DNA from 2 places in the Pseudoalteromonas thalassia genome. Region 1 is predicted to be linked to the other one. Evidence: predicted binding sites of a transcription regulator. Region 1 holds the regulator's gene; the other holds the start of a gene.

Region 1 (3,917 bases):
AAGATGGCGTTGGTATATTTGAAGGCAATGTCGAAATTATACATGGTAACCGCCGGATCACAGCCGAACGCCTTGAAGCCCATGGTGGTGATACAGAAGGTACTGTTGAGTTAATTATCGCCACAGGTAAGCCTGCTTATTTTGAAGAAAAGCAAGCAGATGGCACGGTAATGAGCGCCAGTGCAGAAGAAGTTCGCTACGACGTAGCCAAGCGCTTCTTAACTTTAAATGGCGAAGCCGAAGTGACTCAAGCAGGCCAAAAAGTAACAGCGAAAAGCATTACTTATGATATGGCACAACAACTAATTAGCGCAGAAAAAGACGAAAACTCAACAGACCGTGTACACACAATCTTAGTGCCTGTTGACAACAAACAAGACGATAAAGGCCAACCATGAGCACATTAAAAGCAGAGCTTTTAGCAAAAAGTTATAAAGGCCGCCAAGTTGTCAAAAATGTGGGTCTTGAGGTTGAAGCGGGCAGTATCGTTGGTTTGCTTGGCCCAAATGGCGCAGGCAAAACCACCACTTTCTATATGATTGTTGGCTTAGTACCTAGCGATAAAGGCAAGATCAGCATTGATGATAATGATATTACACTTTTGCCAATGCATAGCCGAGCACGTTTAGGGATTGGTTACCTACCACAAGAGTCATCTATTTTTAGAAAGTTAACGGTTTATCAAAACCTAATGGCTATTTTAGAAACGCGTAAAGATTTAAATAAACAAGGCCGAGAAGAAACACTCAACAACTTACTTGATGAATTTAGTATTCAGCATATTCGTGATAGTCAAGGTATGGCCTTATCTGGGGGCGAGCGTCGTCGCGTAGAAATTGCTCGGGCATTAGCCGCAAACCCTAAATTTATCTTGTTAGATGAGCCTTTTGCTGGTGTTGATCCTATTTCAGTGTTAGATATAAAGAAAATTATTGAACACTTAAAAAATCGTGGTATTGGTGTATTAATCACTGACCATAATGTTAGAGAAACCCTTGATGTTTGTGAAAAAGCCTACATTGTTTCTCATGGGGAGCTAATTGCATCAGGAACACCTGAGCATGTTTTAGCTGACCAAACCGTACGCGATGTGTATCTAGGTGAGCAATTCAGGCTATAACCAATAAGCCACCATCTAGCGCATCTGCTAAACTAAATAACAATGACAATAAATCGATATAAATTTACCTGTGACTGCACAGGTGTCGATAACACATAAAAGGATTGTTAGGGATACATGAGGCAATCATTACAGCTGCGCATGGGCCAGCAACTTACAATGACTCCACAACTGCAACAAGCAATTCGCTTGCTGCAGCTTAGTACATTGGATCTCCAGCAAGAAATTCAAGAAGCACTTGATAGTAACCCTCTGCTTGAAGTGGAAGAAGCAGATTACAACGATGAAAACATTGGTAAGAACGAGCAAAAAGCTGAATCTGATGATACTCAGCTAAGTGCATCGGCCGAAGAAGCGCCGAGTGAGTACGAACAAGAAAGCAGCGATGCCCTTAACAAAGACACCGTTAGTGACGATTTAGCTATGGATGTGACATGGGATGAGTACATGAGTGCAGCCCCATCAACATCATCAGGTCCAATGCCAGAAGATGAGTCAATTTATCAAGGTGCATCGACTGAAACCCTCCATGAATACCTTATGTGGCAATTACAACTCACACCATTTAGCCCAACCGATGAAGCGATCGCTGTCGCCATCGTAGAGGCAATTGATGACTCAGGTATTTTAACTGTTAGCTGCGAAGACATAGTCGAAAGTTTTAATCAAAATAATGATGAAGAAGAAATCGAACTAGATGAAGTCGAAGCGGTCTTAAAGAGAATACAGTTGTTTGATCCAGTAGGGATTGGTGCCCGTAGCTTACAAGAGTGCTTATGTATCCAGCTTCGCCAATTCGATGCGAGTACGCCGTATTTAGCTGAAACTAAAATGGTTTTATCTGAGCATATTGAATTATTAGCAAGTCGCGACTATCGCACTTTGATGAAAAAGACTAAGCTTAAAGAAAGCGAACTAAAAGAAGTAATGACGCTGATCCACAGCTTAAACCCTAAGCCAGCAGACAGCATAGTTCGCGAAGAGTCTGAGTACGTTATACCCGATGTATCGGTTAAAAAAGTTAAAGGTCGTTGGGTCGTTGAACTAAACCCAGATTGTATGCCAAAAATTAGAGTGAATAGCCAATATGCAGCTATGTCACGCTCAGTAAAATCGAGCAGCGATAGCCAGTTTATTCGCTCTCATTTACAAGAAGCTAAATGGTTTATTAAAAGCTTAGAGAGCCGTAACGATACACTTTTAAAAGTGACCAATTGTATCGTACAGCAACAACAAGCATTTTTTGAACATGGCCCAGAAGCCATGAAACCAATGGTGCTGAACGATGTCGCAGAAATGGTCGAAATGCATGAATCGACAATTTCACGTGTTACAACACAAAAATACATGCACACCCCTCGCGGGATTTTTGAGTTGAAATATTTCTTCTCAAGCCATGTCAGCACAGAAAACGGTGGTGAGTGTTCATCAACAGCAATTCGCGCTTTGATCAAAAAGCTTATCGCTGCAGAAAACTCAGCTAAACCATTGAGTGATAGTAAAATTGCAGATATATTGGCTGAGCAAGGAATTAAAGTAGCTAGACGCACAATTGCAAAATATCGAGAGTCTCTAGCGATACCTCCGTCTAATCAGCGTAAGAGTTTGATTTAGACGTTTTACATAGAAGGAAAATGCTTATGCAACTAAATTTAACTGGTCGTCATGTAGAAATCACTGATTCATTAAGAGACTATGTAAACAGCAAGTTTGCAAAACTAGAAAGGCATTTTGACCACATTAATAATGTACATGTCATTCTAGATGTAGAAAAATTAAGCCAAAAAGCAGAAGCAACTTTACATGTAAATGGAGGCGAGCTCTTTGCCTCAACTGCACACCAAGATATGTATGCAGCCATTGACTCGCTAATCGATAAACTAGATCGTCAAGTCATTAAACACAAAGAGAAATTAGCTCGACACTAAATTATGAAACTTAGTTCACTTACTAACCAGGACTGCAGCAAAGCTGCGGTCCTTTTTAATAGCAAAAAAAGAATCCTTGAATATATCAGCGAGCTGGCTCACCAGCAGCTTCCTCATTTATCTCAACAAGACGTCCTTGATGCCTTACTCAATAGAGAAAAATTAGGCAGTACAGGTATTGGTCGTGGCATTGCTATTCCACATGGCCGCATGAGTGGTGCAGAGCAACCAAAGGCATTTGTCATAGTGAGTGAATCCCCAATCAATTTTGACGCAATTGATAACCGACCTGTGGATATTTTCGTTGCACTCATCGTACCAGATGGAGACAGCCAACTTCACCTAAAGACCTTATCGACAATTGCTGATAGACTAAAAGATAAAGAGTTTTGTAAACAGTTACGTAGCGCCAAAACAGACCACGAACTGTTTCAGGTCATATCAGCAGAGGCATAAATGGAATTAATTATCATCAGCGGTCGCTCAGGCTCAGGTAAATCGGTCGCTTTACGTGTACTTGAAGACTTGGGTTACTACTGTGTTGATAATATCCCAGTCAACTTATTACCTTCGCTTGTTCGTAGCGTTTCAGACAACTATGACAAAATAGCAGTCAGCATAGATGTGCGTAACTTACCGAAAGAGCAGCAAGAGTTTAATGATATTCTTGAATACCTGCCAGGTTTTGCAAACCCAACACTGTTCTATTTAGACAGTGATGACCAAACTCTGATCAAACGCTTTTCTGAAACGCGACGCTTACATCCTCTATCGATTGACTCGCTGCCACTCGATTTAGCAATTAAGCAAGAAAGAGTATTACTGGATGTACTGATCACGCGCGCTGATTTTATGATTGATACCACCGA
Region 2 (3,917 bases), on a different contig from region 1:
TACATTCTTTGCTGTTTAAGCTGCATTTACTTATTAGCACAACGGTTAGCGAGATGGCACGTATCTTTTATTACACACCGTTATTTAAAAGCCAAATTAAAGGCACTAAAGCTAATTTATATCTTTATTCAGGAATGCCACAAATATTAGGCAAACTCGAAATTAGTTGTAAAGATAATACGCGCATTAGTGGTATTACAACATTTTGTGGGCGGAGTCAGGGCGAATTTACACCTAAGCTTATAATTGGCAGTAATGTTGATATTGGCTGGCAAAACGCATTTTCAGTGGGGCGTAATATCATTCTAGAGGACGATGTGCGTCTTGCTGGTAGGGTGTTTCTAGCAGGGTTTCCTGGTCACCCATTAAATTCAGAAAGACGTGCAAAGGGTGAGCCTGATGATGAGTGCCAAGTAGGCGATATCATCATTAAACAAGGCGCTTGGATTGGTACTGGTGCAACTGTACTTGCAGGAGTAACAATCGGTGAAGGGGCTATTGTTGCAGCAAGCGCTGTCGTAACTAAAGATGTACCTGCAAACACCATCGTTGCCGGTAATCCAGCAAAAGTTGTTAAACAGCTTAAGGATTCGCTATGAAATTTATTGTATTCGGCGAAGACTGGCAAAGTCACCCAAGTAGTACACAGCATCTATTCAAACAACTAGCAAAACAGCATCAGGTTATTTGGATTAACTCGATTGGGATGCGCAAACCAACATTTCGCTTGATTGATTTAAAACGAGTTTTTAATAAATTAAAAAGCCTTTTTTTATCAAAGCGCTCAAGCCCAAATGCTAAAACAACTGATCATAGCCTCAATTTAGATTTAACAGCGCACACATTAGCCGTTTTACCTTGGCACGATAACCTTATTGTAAGGTTATATAATAAGTGGATTTTTAATAAAAAAGGTTTGATAGGTGATGAGCCAATTGTCTATTGGTTAAGTGTGCCAACAGCAATTAGTTTAATCTCTCCAAGAGAGCAAGATAAAGTAATTTACTATTGTGGTGATGACTTCTCAGCACTGGCTGGTGTTGATCATAAAATGGTTGCGCCATTTGAAAGAGAACTTATCAAAAAAGCAGATTCTATCTATGTTGTTAGCGAGCGACTTGCCAACAAAATGCCAAAATCCAAAGTGAAAATGCTTTCTCATGGGGTTGATTTAGCACTTTTTACTACGCAAACAGCAAAAGCCAGAGAACTTGAGCAAATAAGCAAACCAATTATTGGTTTTTATGGCTCCTTAAATGCTTGGCTTGATAAAGCCTTGTTGTTGACTATTGCTAAAGAGAGGCCTGAGTATCAATTAGTGTTAATAGGGCACCTCATAGAAGATTTCTCTGAGCTACTCAAGTTGGACAATGTAACCCATATAAAGGCTGTAGAGCATCATCGCTTAGCTTCATTTTCACAGCATTGGCAAGTATCAATCTTACCGTTTGTTGATAATGAGCAGATAAGATCTTGTGATCCACTCAAGTTAAAAGAATACATAGCCACAGGTACACCAATCGTCACAACACGCTTTGCTGCTGTTAATCCTTATCGTGAGACCATCTTAATAGCAGACACCCATCAAGGTTTTATCGATCGAATTGACTATGCAGTTAGCTTAAGTAAATCACAAAACTTAAACTGGCGAACTAATCAATCTCAGCAAGCTAATAATCATAGTTGGCAAGCAAAAGCCACGTTAGTTTGTAAACAACTAAGATTTTGCTGATTTAATCGTAAAACCTAAAAGCTGCATCTTGTATAGCTACAACATGCAGCTTTTTGCATTTTGGCTCGAGACCTGCAACTTACTAATTAAATGAATGTATCAGGGTTATTTATTTTCAATTTGCAATCAATAACCCAAACATTTTGCAAAATGCAAAGCAATAGGTAAATCATGTTAGTAAAAGAGCAAATCAAACGGTTACTATATTTAGGGCTTTATGCGCTATACACGCGTATTAAGCTTTTTATAATCCCGTTTTGTATTGTGCCACTCGTCGTGATTGTGCTTGCTTTATTTGCACAAAAACAATACAGCAATCATGCAACTATTTTAATCGAAGAATCTGCACTACTTAACCCATATTTAGATGACTTATCTTTCTCATTTCAATTATCAGATCGTATTGCAGCGTTACGCACCTTAGTTATCAGTCGCAAAGTACTTATCTCTGTAGCGAAAGAAACACAATTAATCCCTGAAAATGCCAGCAATAAACAGGTTGAAGAAATACATCAACAGTTGTCTAAGGCTTTATCTTTATCTTTGATTGGTGATGAGCTGGTCCGCATCAACTTTATTTGGCATAACCAAGCACAAATGAAACCCGTGCTTGAAAAGGTCGTTGAAAAATTTATAGAGCGTTTACTTGCTCCAACTAAAGCTTCTCTGGATACGTCTGAGCAATTTTTCTACATACAACTTGATAGTCTACGTGAAGAATTAGAGGCTTCAGAAGAAGCACTAGCAGAATTTAAAAGTCAAAACAGTAATACTTTACCAGCCGTGCTTCATAGTAACCGGCAAACATTTGATACCTTACTAAGTGAAAAACAACAAAAAATGATTGCTCTATCTGGTGCAAAAGCAAAGCTTAACGCACTGGTAAGTAAAGTAGGGCAAGCAAATCCTATTTTAGGAAACTTAGAAGAAAAAATAATCCGAACAGAATCAGAGCTCAGTTTGCTGCGCACTCGCTATACCGATAAGCACAGCAAAATCATCGAGAAAAAACGTACCCTCGTTAATTTAAAAAGCCGTCAACAAGCATTACTAGAGAAAAGCGAACAGTTAAGTACAACAAATATCGATCAGCTTTGGCAGTTAGTGAACACCTTACCTTCTCAAGATAACAAAGAATCAAGTGTATTGGTTTCTCAACTGTTAGCACTTGAAGAGGCACGCAACAACTTACTACAGCAAGAGCAAGAGTTTGCCATGTTAGAAGAGCAAGTGAAGCTAGTGAGCGATCGTTTATTAGTGACCAGTGATGTTGAAAAGCAATTACGTAAACTCGAGCGTGACTATGAAGTAAAACAATCACTATACAAAGATATGCTCAGTCGTTACGAAATGGCCAAAGTGACCGGCAAGCTTGTTAAATATGAAGGCCCTGACAAAGTTAAGACAATTGAACGCGCATATAGCCCAACGCAACCAATAAATACCTCAATTATAATGACTGCAATAGTTGGACTTATCTTAGGGATATTTACAGGTGGTGCAAGTGTGTTTGTTGCAGCCCTTTGTGATAGCCATTTAAAAGACACGCAAACCATTGAAAAGTTAACTAACACTGAGGTGGTAACAATACTTCCTATCGTCAATAACGGGGAAATAACCGGCATTATTGAAGGAGAAAAATCATGAATGTTATGCATTTAGTTCAACACTTACAGGTAGGTGGCTTAGAAAAAATGGCAATAACGCTGCTTCAAAATAGTCAATTTAAGCATTCAAGTATTATTGTTTCGCTTGAGGGGGATAGAAATACTGCATTTGAACAGTGGCCTGAGCTTCAGCCTTTCAGTCATCGCGTCATTTGTTTAGATAAAAAGCCAGGGATCAGTTTATCTGTTATAGCTAAAATCAAAAGTCTAATCAAAGAGCATGATATCGACATAATACATAGCCACCACATTGGGCCACTGATTTATGCGGGTATAGCAAGTTCGTTATCGCAAGGTTCAGTACGGCATATTTCAACAATACATGACGCATGGTACCTTACTAATACAAAGCAACGCACTTTTACAAAGTTATTAGATTCGCTAACTAATATATATTGGGTTGCTGACGCACGCATTGTTGCAGACGAATTTAGAGCCAAAACTGCGATTATCCCCGAGCGCACTATTTTAAATGGCATAGATTGCGAAAACTTTATGGCTATTGATGCTAAAGCAGC

Evidence for each region. The regulator sigma-54, encoded in region 1, starts transcription at its own class of promoters, with help from an activator protein. The targets are predictions, from matches to a motif close to GTTGGCACGNNNNTNGNNT.
Region 2: AAEU31_RS16300 (GumC family protein) is a predicted target of sigma-54. The motif match lies at 1,792-1,810, and genes of this name have one in related genera.

Annotation. Positions count from the first base shown of each region.
Region 1 covers NZ_JBMMUE010000012.1:41,702-45,618, reverse strand. The annotation lists gene lptA (lipopolysaccharide transport periplasmic protein LptA) at 1-398, shown strand, start outside; gene lptB (LPS export ABC transporter ATP-binding protein) at 395-1,120, shown strand; gene AAEU31_RS14400 (RNA polymerase factor sigma-54) at 1,238-2,734, shown strand; gene hpf (ribosome hibernation promoting factor) at 2,761-3,048, shown strand; gene ptsN (PTS IIA-like nitrogen regulatory protein PtsN) at 3,052-3,504, shown strand; gene rapZ (RNase adapter RapZ) at 3,505-3,917, shown strand, end outside.
Region 2 covers NZ_JBMMUE010000015.1:38,564-42,480, reverse strand. The annotation lists gene AAEU31_RS16310 (acyltransferase) at 1-599, shown strand, start outside; gene AAEU31_RS16305 (glycosyltransferase) at 596-1,732, shown strand; gene AAEU31_RS16300 (GumC family protein) at 1,904-3,379, shown strand; gene AAEU31_RS16295 (glycosyltransferase) at 3,376-3,917, shown strand, end outside.